Regions from separate parts of the Kitasatospora sp. NPDC004614 genome, predicted to be linked through region 3. Evidence: riboswitches for the same ligand, from Rfam matches in the RefSeq annotation. Region 3 holds a riboswitch; each other region holds the start of a gene.
What was found. Region 3 has a riboswitch for thiamine pyrophosphate ahead of ACFYST_RS07075 (purine-cytosine permease family protein). Riboswitches for the same ligand answer to the same signal wherever they lie in the genome.

Region 1 (5,381 bases), on a different contig from region 3:
GCCGCGCTCAGCGCGTTCATGGCCGAACGGACCGCCCTGCTCTCCGGCATCTCCGACCAGCTCGGTCCGGTCGCCGGCGCGCTGCGCGAGTTCCTGCTCGACGGCGGCAAGCGGCTGCGCCCGGCGTTCTGCTACTGGGGCTGGCGCGCGGCCGGCGGCTGCGCCGAGGAACCCGGCATCGAACGCGCCGCGGCCGCCCTGGAACTGCTCCAGGCCAGCGCCCTGGTGCACGACGACCTGATGGACCGCAGCGACACCCGCCGCGGCCTGCCGTCCGTGCACCGCCGCTTCGAGGGCATGCACCGGGCCAACGGCTGGCGCGGCGACCGCGAACAGTACGGCGCGTCCGCCGCGGTACTGCTCGGCGACCTGCTGCTGATCTGGTGCGACGAGCTGTTCCAGCGCTCGGGCCTGCCCGCCCCTGCAGTGTCCGCCGCCAAGCCCGCGTTCGACCTGATGCGCACCGAGGTCATGCTCGGCCAGTACCTCGACGTACTGGAGCCGGTGGCCGGCGACTCCACCGACGCCGACGCGCTGGACCGGGCGCGGACGGTACTCCACTACAAGTCCGCGAAGTACACCATCGAGCGCCCGCTGCAGGTCGGCGCACTGCTGGCCGGCGCCGGCCCCGACCTGGTCGAGGCGCTCGGCAACTTCGGCCTGCCGCTCGGCGAGGCCTTCCAGCTGCGCGACGACCTGCTCGGCGTGTTCGGCGACCCGGCGGTCACCGGCAAGCCGGCCGGCGACGACCTGCGCGAGGGCAAGCGCACCCTGCTCGTCGCCCACGCGATGCGCGGCCTCTCGGAGGTCGACGCCAAGACCCTGGACACCCGGCTCGGCGCGCCCGACCTCACCCCGGACGAGGTGGCCGAGCTGCGCGAGCTGATCTCCGCCAGCGGCGCCCCGGCGATCGTCGAGGCCCGCATCGACCAGCTGCTCACCGAGGCACTGACCGCCCTGCACAACGCGCCGATCGCCGACGGCCCGACCCGCGAGGTGCTCCAGGCCCTGGCGGACGCGGCGACGGTGCGCAAGTACTGATCAGCGGTCCCGCCACCGCCGGGAGGCGAGTGCGGCCAGCCCGGCGCCGGCGGCGTTCAGCAGGACGTCGTCCACCGAGGAGACCCGGTCCAGCCACAGCACGTACTGGGCCGTCTCCACCAGCACCGAGCAGGCCGCACCCAGCGCCAGCACCCGCGGCACCGTGAGCGATCGGAACCGGATCGGCGCGAAGAAGCCGAGCGCCGCGAACACCAGCAGGTTGCCGCCGATCTGCACCGTCGCGGTCACCGGCGTGCCCTGGGAGAGGACCTCGTACAGGTCCCGAAACGGCACCAGGCTTACCCGTCGGGGCGCGACACCCGCCCCCGGGCCCGGCAGCAGGATCATCCAAACCCACGGCACCGTCCCGTGCACCATGGCAACCTCGGCGAAGGCGGCTCGGCGCCGGGAGAGCACCCGCACCAGCACGGCCGACAGCGGCAACGCGGCCAACGACCAGAACACCGCCGCATTGACCGTCCCGAGCCACGGCTGCCACCCGGCACGGTGATGCAACGGCCGCTGCGCGACGAAAGCCACTGCCGTGGCGAGAACGGCGACCGGGGCGAGAAACCAGCGAGAGCGCAACCAGGGGCGCTGGGGGTACCCCCAGCGAAGCGAGGGGGCGGAACTGCGCGCAGCGGAAGGCACCCCACCGCAAGATCGCGACGCAGGACAATGACCTGCACTTGATCGCGACCTTGCGGACGTGGCCTGCGCTTGTCGCGCAGTTCCCCGCGCCCCCAGTTTCGCGCCCCCCTCCCTGCCCACCTACCGCAGCCTGGCAGCCAGTTGTGCCGCCGCCGCGCCCGGGTCCTCCGCGGCGGTGAGGGCGCGGACGACCACGATGCGGGTGGCGCCGGCGGCCAGGACCTGGTCGAGGTTGTCCTGGTCGATGCCGCCGATCGCGAACCACGGCCGGACAGGCCTCACGGCAGCCGCGTGGCGGACCAGGTCGAGGCCGGGGGCGTGGCGGCCGGGCTTGGTGGGGGTGGGCCAGACCGGGCCGGTGCAGAAGTAGTCGACGCCGGGCTCGGTGATCGCCGCGTCCACCTCGGCCTCGGAGTGGCAGGAGCGCCCGATCAGCACGTCCTCGCCGAGGATGGCGCGGGCCACGGCCACCGGCAGGTCGTCCTGCCCGAGGTGCAGCACGTCGGGGCGGGCGCCGAAGGCGACGTCGGCACGGTCGTTGACGGCCAGCAGTTTGCCGTGGCGCTTGGCCGCGTCCGCGAAGACCTCGAGGTACTCGAGTTCCTGGCGGGCCTCCAGGTTCTTGTCCCGGAGCTGGACGATGTCGACGCCACCGGCCAGCACGGCGTCCAGGAAGTCGGCCAGGTCGCCCTGCTCGCGCCGGGCGTCGGTGCAGAGGTAGAGCCTGGCGTCGGCGAGCTGCTGCCGGGGCGTCACAGTGCCATGGCCTGGGCGCGGCGCTTGACCTCGGTGCCGCGGTTCTCGCGCAGGGCCTGGATCGGGCTGCCGGGGAGGGACGGGTCCTCGGTGAACATCCACTCGAGGATCTCCTCGTCGGAGAAGCCGCAGTCGCGGAGCACCGTGAGGGTGCCGACCAGGTGCTTGACCGGGCCGTCGTCCTCGATGAAGTCGGCGGGCACCTGGAGGGAGTTGTTCGCGCCGCGGCGGACGGCCAGCAGGGTGCGGTTCTTCACCATGTCGCGGACCTCGGTGATCACCACGCCCCACCGCTCCGAGATGTCGGGCAGGTACAGCCACGCGGGGACCAGGGCGTCAATCTTGGGATCAATCTTGCTCACGGCACCCAGCCTACCCACCCGCTACCCGGCGGCGGCCTTCAGCTGGACGGCCGGGTCGGCGGCGAGCGCCGGATCGAGCACCGTGCCGCGTTCGATCAGGCGGCGGCCCTGCGCGAGGTCGCGCGGCCGGTCCACGGCGAGCAGCGCGACCAGCTTGCCGTCGCGCAGCCAGAGCACCGTCCAGTCGCGCTCGGACGGGGAGCCGCGCCACAGCAGGTGGTCGGCACCGGCGTGCCGGCCCGCGTACTGCACCATGCGGTCGAACTGCTCGGACCAGAAGTACGGGACGGGGTCGTAGGGCGCGTCCAGGGTGCCGAGCACCGAGGCGGCGACGGCGCCGCCGGAGTGCAGGGCGTGGTCCCAGTGCTGGACGGCGAGCCGGGTGCCGAACCGGGCGGACGGGTAGGAGACGCAGTCGCCGACCGCCCAGACGCCGGGCAACGCGGTGCGCAGCCGGTCGTCCACCGGGACGGTGCCGTCGGGGTCGAGGGCGAGCGGGCTGTCGGCGAGCCAGCCGGTGGCGGGGCGGGCGCCGATGCCGACCACCACCTCGTCGGCGGGCAGGTGGGTGCCGTCGGCGAGCAGCACCCCGCCGTCGGCGGCCCCGGCAACGCCGACGCCGCAGCGCAGTTCGACGCCGGCGGCGGCGTACCAGTCGGTCATCAGGGTGCCGAGTTCGGCGGGCAGCGCCCCGGCCAGCGGGGTGGCGGCGGCCTCGACGACGGTGACGTGGCAGCCCAGGGCGCGGGCGACGGTGGCGGTCTCGGCGCCGATCCAGCCCGCGCCGACCAGCACGATCCGCTTGTCGGGGGTGAGCGCGGCCCGCAGCGCGTGCGCGTCGTCGACGGTGCGCAAGGTGCGGGCGTCGGGCAGACCGGGCAGCGTGCGCGGGTCGGCGCCGGTGGCGATCACCAGGGCGCCGTACGGGAGTTCGCCGCGGTCGGTGTGCAGCACGCCGGCGTTCAGGCCGGTGGCGCGGTGGCCGGTGCGCAGTTCGACGCCGAGGTCGCTCCAGTCGATCTCGAAGGCGGTGGCGTCGGTCTTGCCGAGCAGCACGTCCTTGGACAGCGGCGGCCGGTCGTACGGGAGGTGGAGTTCCTCGCCGACCAGGGTGATCGCGCCCTGCCAGCCACCCTGTCGCAGGTTCAGGGCGGCCTGTGCGCCCGCCATGCCCGCCCCGACCACGACGACCCGGTCCGTTGCCCTCAGTTCAGCCACGGCGTCCACCCTAACCGGCCTGATGTCGGCCGGGGCACCGGCGTTAAAGTGGAGGGACTGAACTATCACGGGAGCCCGGCGCACCGGGCTGAGAGGCGGGCTGTGGCGGCCCGCGACCGTCCGAACCTGATCCGGGTCATGCCGGCGAAGGGAGAAGAAGCGCTGTGGCACATTCCGACGTGCTGGTGATCGGCGGGGGCATCATCGGCCTCGGCGTCGCCTGGCGTACCGCGCAGCGCGGGCTGAGCGTCGCGGTGGTGGACCCGTCGCCGGGCGGCGGCGCGGCCCAGGTCGCCGCGGGCATGCTCGCTCCGGTCACCGAACTCCAGTACGGCGAGGAGCCGTTGCTGCGCCTGGGCATGGCGTCCAACGAGCGCTACGGGGCGTTCGCCGCCGAGCTGACCGAGCTGACCGGCCTGGACACCGGCTACCGCCGCACCGGCACGCTGGCCGTCGCGCTGGACTCCGACGACCGCGAGGAACTGCGCGAACTGCACGCCTTCCACGGCCGGCTGGGCCTGGAGTCGGCGTGGCTGACCGGCCGGGAGTGCCGCCGGCTGGAGCCGATGCTGGCCCCGGGCATACGCGGCGGCCTGCACGTCGCCGAGGACCACCAGGTGGACGGCCGCCGCCTCGCCGCCGCGCTGGTCGCGGCCTGCAAGCTGCTCGGCGTCGCCTTCCACCGCACCCAGGCCGCCGAACTGGTGACGGACGGCGAACGGGCGCTCGGCGTCCGCCTGTTGAGCGGCGAGCAGCTGACGGCCGGACGGACGGTGCTGGCGGCCGGCTCCCGCAGCCACCTGCTGCCGGGCCTGCCGGACGGGGTGCTGCCGGCCATCCGCCCGGTCAAGGGGCAGGTGCTGCGGCTGCGCGTCCCGAAGCTGTACGCGCCGTTCCTGTCCCGCAATGTGCGCGCCGTGGTGCGCGGCCAGCACCTGTACCTGGTGCCGCGCGCCGACGGCGAGTTGGTGATCGGCGCGACCACCGAGGAGATGGGCCACGACACCACCGTCACCGCGGGCGGCGTGTACGAGCTGCTCCGGGATGCGCACGAACTCGTCCCCGGCATCACCGAGTTGCCGCTGGTGGAGACGGGCGCGGGGCTGCGGCCCGGTTCCCCCGACAACGCGCCGCTGCTCGGCCCGACCGCGCTGCCCGGCCTGGTCGCCGCCACCGGGCACTACCGCAACGGCGTGCTGCTCACCCCCGTCACCGCCGACCTGCTCGCCGACTACCTGGCCACCGGCGAACTCCACCCGCTGGCCGCGGACTTCACCCCCGACCGCTTCCGCACCGAGGTGCCCGCATGAACACCGTCGCCCTGACCGTCAACGGCGAACCCCGCACGCTGCC
Region 2 (5,381 bases), 270 kb from region 3:
GTGCTGCGCACCTTGGTCAACTCAGCCCCCTGCCAGTTCGGCTCCAACCACCGTCATCCTAAGAGCCGGTGCTGACAGGGCGTCCTCATTGAGTCACTGACTGTCCCGGTGATCTCCACCCCCCGCTACGGGCACGGCATCGCCTGAGAAGTCCCGCCAACAGGCAAAGCGCCGCGCCGGGAGACCCCCTCCTGCCTCCCGGTGCGGCGCCGTTCTGTGTCGGCCGTCAGTCGGCCAGGGGGAGATAGACCCGATTTCCCTGGGCCGCGAACTCCTCGGACATGGCCTTCATGCCCTCGACGGCGGCCTCGTCGTACTCCGGCGAGGCGGCGCCGTTGCCGAACTTCTCATTGATGGTTTTGCTGATCTTCATCGAGCAGAACTTCGGGCCGCACATGGAGCAGAAGTGCGCGGTCTTGGCGGGCTCGGCGGGGAGGGTCTCGTCGTGGAATTCGCGGGCGGTCTCGGGGTCGAGGGCCAGGTTGAACTGGTCCTCCCAGCGGAATTCGAAGCGGGCGTCGGAGAGGGCGTCGTCCCAGGCCTGGGCGCCGGGATGGCCCTTGGCGAGGTCGGCGGCGTGGGCGGCGATCTTGTAGGTGATGACGCCGGTCTTGACGTCGTCGCGGTTGGGCAGGCCGAGGTGTTCCTTGGGGGTGACGTAGCAGAGCATCGCGGTGCCCCACCAGGCGATCATCGCGGCGCCGATGCCGGAGGTGATGTGGTCGTAGCCGGGTGCGACGTCGGTGGTGAGCGGGCCGAGCGTGTAGAACGGGGCCTCGTCGCAGATCTCCTTCTGCAGGTCCATGTTCTCGCGGATCTTGTGCATCGGGACGTGTCCGGGGCCTTCGATCATCACCTGGACGTCCTTGGCGCGGGCGATCCGGCCGAGCTCGCCGAGGGTGGTGAGTTCGGCGAACTGGGCCTCGTCGTTGGCGTCGGCGATGGAGCCGGGCCGCAGGCCGTCACCGAGCGAGAAGGTGACGTCGTAGGCGCGCAGCAGGTCGCAGAGTTCCTCGAAGTGCGTGTAGAGGAAGTTCTCCTGGTGGTGGGCCAGGCACCAGGCGGCCATGATGGAGCCGCCGCGCGAGACGATGCCGGTCTTGCGGCGGGCGGTGAGCGGCACGTACCGGAGCAGGACGCCGGCGTGCACAGTCATGTAGTCGACGCCCTGCTCGCACTGTTCGAGGACGGTGTCCCGGTAGACCTCCCAGCTGAGTTCCTCGGCCCGGCCGTCGACCTTCTCCAGTGCCTGGTAGAGCGGGACGGTGCCGATCGGGACGGGGGAGTTGCGCAGGATCCACTCGCGGGTGGTGTGGATGTTGCGGCCGGTGGAGAGGTCCATGACGGTGTCGGCGCCCCAGCGGGTGGCCCAGGTCATCTTCTCCACCTCCTCCTCGATGGAGGAGGTGACGGCGGAGTTCCCGATGTTGGCGTTGATCTTCACCAGGAAGTCGGTGCCGATGATGGCCGGTTCGCTCTCGGGGTGGTTCACGTTGACCGGGATGACGGCGCGTCCGCGGGCCACCTGCTCGCGGACGAACTCCGGTTCGAGGCCTTCCCGGAGCGCCACGAACTCCATCTCTGGGGTGATCAACCCGCGCTTGGCGTAGGCGAGTTGGGTGACGGCTTCGCCGTCCCTGGCGCGCAGCGGGCGGCGTGGGCGGCCGGGGAAGACGGCGTCCAGGTTGCGCAGGTCGCCGCCGCGCGGCGCGGTGTGCTTGATGCCGTCGTCCTCGGGGCGGGCCTCGCGGCCCTGGTACTCCTCGACGTCGCCGCGCTGCCGGATCCATCCGTCGCGCAGGGCGGGCAGTCCGCGGCGGACGTCGGTGGGCAGGTCGGGGTCGGTGTACGGGCCGGAGGTGTCGTACAGCGGGACGGTGCGGCCGTCGGTGAGGTGGACCTCGCGGTAGGGGACCCGCAGGTCGGGGCGGCTGCCTTGGCGGTAGGCCTTGCGCCAGGCGGGGGTGGGGTACCCGGTGGCGGCCGACTCGCGGGCAGACTGGTACTCGGAAAATGCGGTCATCGGACCTTCAACTCCCTACGCCGGCATTACCCGGTCAGGTTCCTGCGGTCGGCGCAGCAGGTGGTACGCGGGCCCGCGTACCGTCAGCGCCCTCTCAGCCCGGTGCTCCGAGCTCCCGTTCCGCGCAGGCGTCGTCCGCCTGCGTTCGGTTCCTCACCGTAGGGCACGTCACGGCGCCGGTCCAGGGCGCACTCCCGCGCCCGGGCCTCCCCCTGCGGGCAACTCCCGCGTGGGCCCGAGCTGTTCACGCCCCGTACGGGGTGGGAGAATCGTGCGGGTGATCGGACTGACGGGGCGGGTGACAGGGCGGATCGGCGCGGGCCTGGTCGGCGAGGTGATGGTGCACGTGCCCGAACGGCTGGGCACCGAGGCGTTCCTGGCGTACCGCGCCACACCGGGCGAGCCGCTGCAGCCGGGCACCATGGTGGTGGTGGTCGAATATCAGCCACCGCGCACGGTGTACGTCGAGCCCTTTTGATCGCACGTCAGACGGCCTCCACAAACCTGTCGCAACACTTTTGAGACAGTGAGAGTTCCCACCGTCCAGACCCTTCCCCCCTGATCCGGAACGGCGGAGAATGCGGCTGCCGCCGGTTTCCGCGCCAGTTCTGCACGACCCAAGCGCAGCACGGGACCGGTGTGCTCCTAAGGGGGGATTGCCGATGTTGGTCGGCATCGCAGGCGGCGCCGTCGCAGGCCTCGTTCTGCTGATCGTTCTTTTCAAGCTGATGTGGCGCGTGGCGGAACCCAACGAGGCGCTGGTGATCTCGGGTTCCAAGCACGGCGAGGGTCTGGGCTTCCGCGTGGTGACCGGGCGGGGCACCTTCGTGGTGCCGGGCGTCCAGGCGGTGCGCCGGCTCTCGCTGGACCTGAACGAGGCCGCGCTGGACGTGGAGTGCGTGACGTCGCAGGGAATTCCCGTGCACGTCAAGGGCGTTGTGATCTTCAAGGTGGGCGACGACCCGGTGTCGATCGCCAACGCCGCCCGGCGTTTCCTGGACCAGCAGAAGATGATGGGCCAGCGGGTGCACAACGTGTTCGCCGGCCACCTGCGGTCCATCGTCGGTGGGCTGACGGTCGAGGACATGATCCGCGACCGCGAGCGGCTCACCGGTGAGACCCGCTCCGCCTCGGGCATCGAGATGGAGAAGCTCGGTCTGATCATCGACTCGCTGCAGATCCAGGAGATCCTGGACCCGACCGGGTACATCACCAACCTGGCCGCGCCGCACGCCGCAGCCGTCCAGCGCGACGCCCGGATCGCCGCCGCCGAGGCGGACCGACGGGCCACCGAGGCCGAGCAGGAGGCGTTCGCCCGCAAGGCCGAGGCAACCCGCAACTCCGGCATCCAGCAGGCCGGTTACCAGGCCGAGATGGACACCGCCGCGGCTCGTGCGCTGCAGGCCGGCCCGCTCGCGCAGGCCGCCGCCCGGCAGGAGGTCGTGGTCCAGGAGACCAAGGTCGCCGAGCTGGAGGCGCACCGCAAGGAGCAGCAGCTGCAGGCGGACGTCCGCAAGCCGGCCGACGCCCGCGCGTACGAGACCCGCACCAAGGCCGAGGCCGACCGTGACGCCCGGATCTCCGCCGCCGAGGCGCTGTCCCGGGAGACCGAGCTGAAGACCGCCGCCGAGGCGAACCGGGTCAAGGTCGCCGCCGCGGCCGAGGCCGAGGCCACCAAGGCCCGCGGTCTGGCCGCGGCCGAGGCCACCCGGGCCACCGGTGAGGCGCAGGCCGCCGCCGAGGCCGCCAAGGGTCTGGCCGAGGCGGAGGCGGCCCGGGCGAAGGGTCTCGCCGAGGCGGAGGCCACCCGGGCGCAGGGCCTGGCCGAGGCCGAGGGCATCAAGGCCCGCGCCGCGGCGCTGGCCGAGAACCAGGAGGCGGTGGTCGCCCAGCAGCTCGCCGAGAACTGGCCGGCCATCGTCCGGGCCGGCGCGGACGCGTTCGGCAACGTCGAGCACATGGTGCTGCTGAACGGCGCCGAGGGCATGTCCGAGATGTTCGCCAAGGCGCTCACCATGGGCGGGACCGGCCTCGGCCTGGCCCGCCAGCTGCTCACCGCGATGTCCCCGGCAGCTGAGAACGGCGAGGCCACCAAGGCCGCTGCCCCGGCAGCCGCCGCTCCGGCGCAGGTCATCCCGATCGAGGCCGACAGCAAGTAACTCACCTCAGCGACAGCTGAGTTCCGCCCGGGCGAGGGAACAACCTCCCCGGGCGGCCCCATGCCCGCCCTCCGCACATCTCAGCCCCGGGTGAGTACCCGTACTCACGCCCGCGCGCCGGGCCCGCGCCAGCATCGAGCCATGGACCTCCTGCCTCGTATCGGCATCACCGCGACCGGCTCGTACCTGCCCCAACAGACCGTCACCTCACGGCAGTTGCAGGACGAGGTGGCCGCCGGCGCCGGGCTGCCGCTGCCCGACGGCATGTTCGAGAAGGCGACCGGCATCCGCACCCGGCACTTCGCGCGCGACGACGAGTACGCCTCCACGCTCGGGCTGGGCGCGGCCCGCCGGGCGCTCGCGGCGCGCGGGATCGGGCCCGGGGACGTCGACCTGCTGCTGTTCGCGTCCGCCTCGCGGGACGTCTGCGAGCCCGCCACCGCGCACCTGGTGCAGGCCGAACTCGGCTCCTGCGCCCACGCGTTGGACGTCTCCAACGCCTGCAACAGCTTCCTGAACGGCATCGACACCGCCCGCGCGATGATCCTGGCCGGCCGGGCCAGCCGGGCGCTGGTGGTGACGGGAGAGACGCCGAGCCGGGCGATGCGCCGCGACCCGTCCGGTCTGGCGGAGTTCCGCGACGGCTTCGCGGGCTACACCTTCGGCGACGGCGGGGCGGCCGTGGTGGTGGAGCGGGTGGAGCGCGGCGGCATCCTCGACATCGAGACCGAGACGGCGTCCGAGCACTGGGAGGTCGGCGGCATCCCGGGCGGCGGCTCGCGGCACCCGCGCGGCGACGAGTGGAGCTACTTCCGGGGCGGCGGCAAGGAGTTGCGCGGGGTTTTCGAGCAGATCGGGGCGGACATCCTGACCCGGGTGGCGACCCGCACCGGCTTCGGCTGGGACGCCTACGCCCGGGTGCTGGTGCACCAGGTCACGCTGCCGTACCTGGAGCGGTTCGTGGAGCTGACGGGGGTGCCCGCCGACAAGCTGGTGGTCACCGTGCCCGAGCTCGGCAACCTGGCCTCGGCCACCATCGGCGTCCAACTCGACCGGACAATCGGCGAGTTGGAGCCGGGTGAGCGGGTCCTGATGGTCGGCCTGGGCGGCGGGGTCAGCCTGATGACGATGGTCTGGGAGAAGTCGTGACGGCGCTCTGGGTGCTCGTCCCCGCCTACCAGGAGGCGGCCAGGATCGGC
Region 3 (5,381 bases):
GCTCCCACAGGTACACCCGGGGCACCGCCGGGGCGTTCCGGCGGACCCGGTGCAGGGCGAGCTCCGAGAAGCTCATCACCCGCACCGTGGACTCCTCCGGCGCGGCCGGCAGCAGCCCGAACCGGCCGAGCATCCGCAGCAGTTCGGACTCCACCCGGCCCGCGTACCGCACCGGGTGCTTGGTCTCGATGGCCAGCTCCACCCGCCGCCCGGTGTCCGCGACCAGCTCCAGCAGCCGCTCCAGGGTCAGCACGGAGCTGCGCTGCGGCTGCTCCGGGTGCTTCCACGAGCCGAAGTCCAGCGCGGACAGCTGGGCCAGCGTCATGGTCGACACCACGCCCTGCCCGTCCGAGGTGCGGCGGACGTTGCGGTCGTGCACGCACACCAACTGCCCGTCGGCGGTGACCCGGACGTCGCACTCCAGCCCGTCCGCGCCCTCCTCCAGCGCCCGCTTGTATGCCTCCTCGGTGTGCTCCGGAAGGGCCGCGGAGGACCCTCGGTGGGCGATCACCTTGACCGCGGAGCGGTCGATCGGAGCGGGGAGCGGGGCCGAGGCGCTGTGCTGGGTGTTCACGTCAACCAGCCTACGCGGCACCGGATGACGGGTGGCTTCCGATCCGGCAACACCGCGGTGAACAGCCCTTGATGCGGCGTCAGCCCTTGCGGCGCTCCACGGCCGCCACCGCGCCGGTCGCCAGCGCCGCCACCAGGAACGAGAACAGCGAGGCCGAGCTCCACGCCTGCGGGGTGAAGTGCACGGCCTCCTGCGCCTGCGTCCACAGGTCCGTCCACCAGCCGGCCACCGCGGTCGGCGCCAGGAACTGGTACACCGCGAAGCCCAGCGCCCACGGCGCCAGCATCACCCAGCGCGCCGGGGCGTCCTGGGTCAGGTTCCAGCCGCGCCGGCCGGCCCCGAGGAAATAGTCCACCGCCAGCACCGCGAACAGCGGCACGAACACCGACCCGATCAGGCCGAGGAACGCGTAGTACGAGTCGGTGAACTCCTTGATGCGCAGCGCCAGTACCGTCACCAGCACGCCGATGCCGCCGGTCAGCACCCGCCGGTCCACCTTCGGCCACAGGTTGTGGATCGACATCGCCGTCGAGTACACGTTCGCGAACGACTGGTCCGACTCGCGCAGCACCAGCACCAGCAGGAACGCCCAGCCCGCGGCCACGCCGGTGAACGAGCCGAGGATCTTCTCCGGGTCGCCGCCGGACTGCAGCAGCGCCACCACGCCCAGCACGTAGCACCACACCTGGGCCACCGTGTAGCCGGAGAACGTCCCCCAGAACGCGCTCGCCGAGGTGCGCGCGTGCCGGGTGTAGTCGGCGGCCAGCGGGACGAACGAGATCGACACCGCGATCACCGCGTCCGTCGCCGACAGGAAGCCGTCCCAGTTGCCCGCACCCGGGTCCGGGAAGCCCAGCCGGGCGAACTGCACCGTGAAGTACACCATCGCCACACCGACCGCGACGGCCACGTACTTGCGCAGCACCGCGATCGCGCCCAGCGGCCAGATCGTCAGCACCGTCGTCAGCACGCCCGCCAGCAGCACGAACAGCCAGCGCCAGCCCTCGGTGCCGGCCACCGTCTGGGCGCCCCAGGCGATCACCGTCAGCTCGTACACGCCCCAGCCGACGCACTGCAGGATGTTCAGCACCGTCGGCACGTACGACAGCCGGGTGCCGAACAGGCCGCGCAGCACCGCCATGGCCGGCGCGCCCGTGCGGGCGCCCACCAGCGCCGCCACCGCGAGCATCGCGGTGCCGATCGCGGTACCCGCCACGATCGCCGTCACGGCCGCGGTGAAGCCCAGCTCGTGGCCCTGCTTGCCCAGCACCGTCGCGGCGCTGGTGAACCCGATCAGGCTCACCCCGAGGTTCGCCCACAGCGCGAACAGCGCCCGGAAATCCAGCGTCCGCGGCGGCGCCGTGTCGAGGGTCAGCGGGGCCTCGGCCCGCGCGGCCGTCTCAAGATCGGAAATTGGGGCAGACGGAACAGCCGTCATGGCCGATACTCCCTACGCCGGCATTACCCGGACAGGTTCCGGCGGTCAGCGCCCCCTCGACCGGGGTGGCGACACCGCCATGCCCTACGGTCGATCCGGCGCACTCTCAGCCTGGCTGGTCCAAGCTCCCGCGACGTTCTTCGGTTTACAGGAGCGACAGGCTAGCCTCCGGGTGGGAGAACGCCAAGGCCGGGGGGAACGGCGTCCGCATCGCGGGACCACTGATGTCCATGTCAGCGAGGCCTAAGGCTTCTCATGATTTCTTCAGGGGCCCGCTTACGGTGTCCGAATCCGGCATAGGAAAAACTGTGCCCCGAGGCTGTGGCCGCGCCGACCGAGCGACGGACCGCAGCCCAAGGTTCTGTCAGCGATGGAGGTCGTCCGTGAGCACCGAGCACGCGAGTGGTACCACCCCGCCGGAGAAGGCCCCCGAGGCCACCGGCACCGAGGCGGCCGCCGCCACCGCCGGAACGCCCGCGCCCGCTCCCTCCTACCTCGACGCCCCGCCGCCGGTGCTGCCGGCGGCCCCGGCGGCGCCCGCGCCCGCCGCGCCGGTGTCCGACCAGACCATGCAGCTCGGGAAGGTCCCCGCCGCGCCGGTGGCCCCGCCGGTGGCTCCGGCCTCGGCTCCGGCTCCGGCTCCGGTGGACGCGCCGCCGCCGTTCCAGAACCCGTACGGCAGCGTCAGCGAGCCGCCCAGCCCCTACACGCCGACCACCGTCACCCCGGCCGTGCCGCCGCACGCCCAGGAGGCGCCGGCCAACCCCTACGCGTCGGCCCCGGATGCCCAGCCCGTGGCGGCCAACCCGTTCGCGCCGACCGCGGTCGCCCACGACCCGCAGGGCACCCCGGGCGTCCCTGGCGTCCCCGGCGTCCCCGGCGAAGGGCAGCACCCGTTCGGCGCCGGTCACCCGGTGGGTGGCTGGGGCCACCCGGCCGGCGGTCCGGGCGGCGTCGGCGGGCCTGGCGAGCCGGGCGAGCCGGGTGCGCCGTGGGGCGGCCCGCAGCCCGCTCCGGGCGGCGGCTCCGGCAAGAGCAAGCGCGGCGGCCTGGTCGCGCTGGTCGCGGCGGTCGCCCTGGTGGCCGGCCTGGCCGGTGGCGCGATCGGCGCGAGCGTCTCCGGCGGGAACGGCGACAGCGGCACCAAGCACACCAGTACCACCGTCAGCGTCGGCAACGCCCACCAGACCCTGGACCGGGCCCCCGAGTCCGTCGCCGGGATCGCCGCCAAGGCGCTGCCGTCCACCGTCACCATCAAGGCCTCGAACTCCAGCGAGTCCGGCACCGGCACCGGGTTCGTCTTCGACACCGAGGGCCACATCCTGACCAACAATCACGTGGTCGCGCCCGCCGCCAAGGGCGGCAAGCTCTCCGTCAAGTTCTCCGACGGGTCCTCGTACACCGCGTCCGTGGTCGGCCGCGCCGAGGGCTACGACGTCGCGGTGATCCGCCTCGACAACCCGCCCAAGGACAAGCTCGTCCCGCTGCCGCTCGGCGACTCCGACAAGGTCGCCATCGGTGACTCCACCATCGCCATCGGCGCGCCCTACGGCCTCGAAGGCACCGTCACCACCGGCATCATCTCCGCCAAGGACCGCCCGGTCGCCTCCGGCGACGAGACCGGCGCCAACTCCTCGTACATGAACGCCCTGCAGACCGACGCGTCGATCAACCCCGGCAACTCCGGCGGCCCGCTGCTCGACGGCTCCGGCTCGGTCATCGGCATCAACTCGGCGATCCAGTCGAACACCAGCGGCTCCGGCCGGGCCGGCTCCATCGGCCTCGGCTTCGCCATCCCGATCAACCAGGCCAAGTGGGTCGCCCAGACCCTGATCAAGGACGGCACCCCCGTCTACGCGATCCTCGGCGTCCTGCGCAACGACGACTACCGCGGCGACGGCGCCCAGATCGCCACCGCCCCCGTCCGCGACACCCCCGCCGTCACCCCCGGCGGCCCCGCCGACCAGGCCGGCCTGAAGGCCGGCGACGTCATCACCAAGCTCGGCGGCATCTCCATCGACAGCGGCCCGACCCTGGTCAGCGAGATCTGGACGCACAAGCCCGGCGAGAAGGTCGAGGTCGAGTACACCCGCGACGGCAAGGCCGCCAAGACCACCGTCACCCTCGGCGAACGCAAGGGCGACAACTGACCCCTCCGCAACGGAGTGCACCGAACCCGCCCCGACCCGTTAGGCTGGCCTCCGCCGAGGAGGGTTGCCCGAGCGGCCTAAGGGAACAGTCTTGAAAACTGTCGTGGCCTCTGGTCACCGTGGGTTCAAATCCCACACCCTCCGCGCATGAGAACGGCCCCCGACCTGCAGTTTCCGGTCGGGGGCCGTTCGGCGTCCGCGGGGTGAGGGGCCGTCAGGGGAGGCGGCGGTGGGCCTGGGCGAGGGTGAGGGCGGCGAGGGTCATGCCGTCGTCGAGGTGGCCGGTGGTGATCCAGTGGCGGAGGTCGGGGAGGGGGAGCCAGCGGGTTTCGGTGACTTCGTCGGGCAGCAGCGGGGTGCCGGAGGGGGTGTCGCGGACGGTGGCGTGGACGATCGCGACGGTGCTGGCGAGCAGGCCGGAGTCGGGGGTCATGGTGCCGAGGAGTTCGAACTCGGCGTTGGGGACGCCGAGTTCCTCGTGCAGTTCGGCCCGCGCGGTGACCAGCGGGTCGGCGCTCTGTGAGAAGCCGCGGGGCAGGCCCCACTGGGGGCGGCCGAGCGGGTAGCGGTAGGTGCGGACCAGTCCGATCAGGTCGCCGTGGACGGGGATGATCACCACGCCGAGGCCCTCGTCGCGGTGACGGATCCTCAGGTAGTGCCCGGCGGTCCCGCTTGGGAAGGCGACCTCGTCGTCGTAGACGTCGACGAAGCTGTTGCGGTACGCGAGGACTTCGCGGGTGCGGCGGATGGCGTCCGGGTGCTCGGTGTCTGTCATGGCGTCAGCTCCTCACGTCGACGACTCGTCCCAGCGCGCACGCCAGCCGCCGGGTGGAGAGCCGGCGTGCCACATTCTCCTTGCCCTTGCGGTACAGGACGTTGCCGACGGCGCCGGCCGCCATCGCGGGGTAGCCGACCAGCCCGGGCAGTTTCCACACCTCGGTGGCCAGCGCGGGGCCGACCGTGCCCGCCGCGGTGAGGATCAGTTCGACGGCCATCCCGCCGATCGGGACGAGGCCGGTCCGGTCGCCGAGGATGGCGGCGACCCGGCTCAGGTGGGCGTCCAGCGCCTTGCGCGCGGAGAGCGGGTCCTCGGCCGCGCGCAGCCGCTCGATGCCTTGCCAGAACGGCGATTTGGCGGTGCGGCCGCGTTCGGCGCGGGCCTGCAGCAGGGCGGCGATCGCGTCGGCGGCGTCGGTGCGCAGCGCCGCCATCCGGGCCC

Region 1: linked by a shared signal. The riboswitch ahead of thiO (glycine oxidase ThiO) and the one ahead of ACFYST_RS07075 (purine-cytosine permease family protein) in region 3 are both predicted to bind thiamine pyrophosphate.
Region 2: linked by a shared signal. The riboswitch ahead of thiC (phosphomethylpyrimidine synthase ThiC) and the one ahead of ACFYST_RS07075 (purine-cytosine permease family protein) in region 3 are both predicted to bind thiamine pyrophosphate.

The regions. Positions count from the first base shown of each region.
Region 1 covers NZ_JBIALR010000003.1:48,360-53,740, forward strand. The annotation lists gene ACFYST_RS09650 (polyprenyl synthetase family protein) at 1-1,041, shown strand, start outside; gene ACFYST_RS09655 (VanZ family protein) at 1,042-1,506, opposite strand; gene thiE (thiamine phosphate synthase) at 1,813-2,448, opposite strand; gene ACFYST_RS09665 (Rv2175c family DNA-binding protein) at 2,445-2,810, opposite strand; gene ACFYST_RS09670 (NAD(P)/FAD-dependent oxidoreductase) at 2,832-4,037, opposite strand; TPP riboswitch at 4,086-4,198, shown strand; gene thiO (glycine oxidase ThiO) at 4,193-5,338, shown strand; gene thiS (sulfur carrier protein ThiS) at 5,335-5,381, shown strand, end outside.
Region 2 covers NZ_JBIALR010000002.1:86,686-92,066, forward strand. The annotation lists gene ACFYST_RS05705 (DUF4365 domain-containing protein) at 1-47, opposite strand, end outside; gene thiC (phosphomethylpyrimidine synthase ThiC) at 227-2,023, opposite strand; TPP riboswitch at 2,019-2,152, opposite strand; gene ACFYST_RS05715 (hypothetical protein) at 2,301-2,501, shown strand; gene ACFYST_RS05720 (flotillin family protein) at 2,686-4,182, shown strand; gene ACFYST_RS05725 (3-oxoacyl-ACP synthase III family protein) at 4,324-5,331, shown strand; gene ACFYST_RS05730 (glycosyltransferase family A protein) at 5,328-5,381, shown strand, end outside.
Region 3 covers NZ_JBIALR010000002.1:352,346-357,726, forward strand. The annotation lists gene ACFYST_RS07070 (glycerophosphodiester phosphodiesterase) at 1-574, opposite strand, end outside; gene ACFYST_RS07075 (purine-cytosine permease family protein) at 654-2,012, opposite strand; TPP riboswitch at 2,003-2,154, opposite strand; gene ACFYST_RS07080 (S1C family serine protease) at 2,396-4,162, shown strand; tRNA gene ACFYST_RS07085 (tRNA-Ser) at 4,221-4,306, shown strand; gene ACFYST_RS07090 (NUDIX hydrolase) at 4,377-4,937, opposite strand; gene ACFYST_RS07095 (hypothetical protein) at 4,942-5,381, opposite strand, start outside.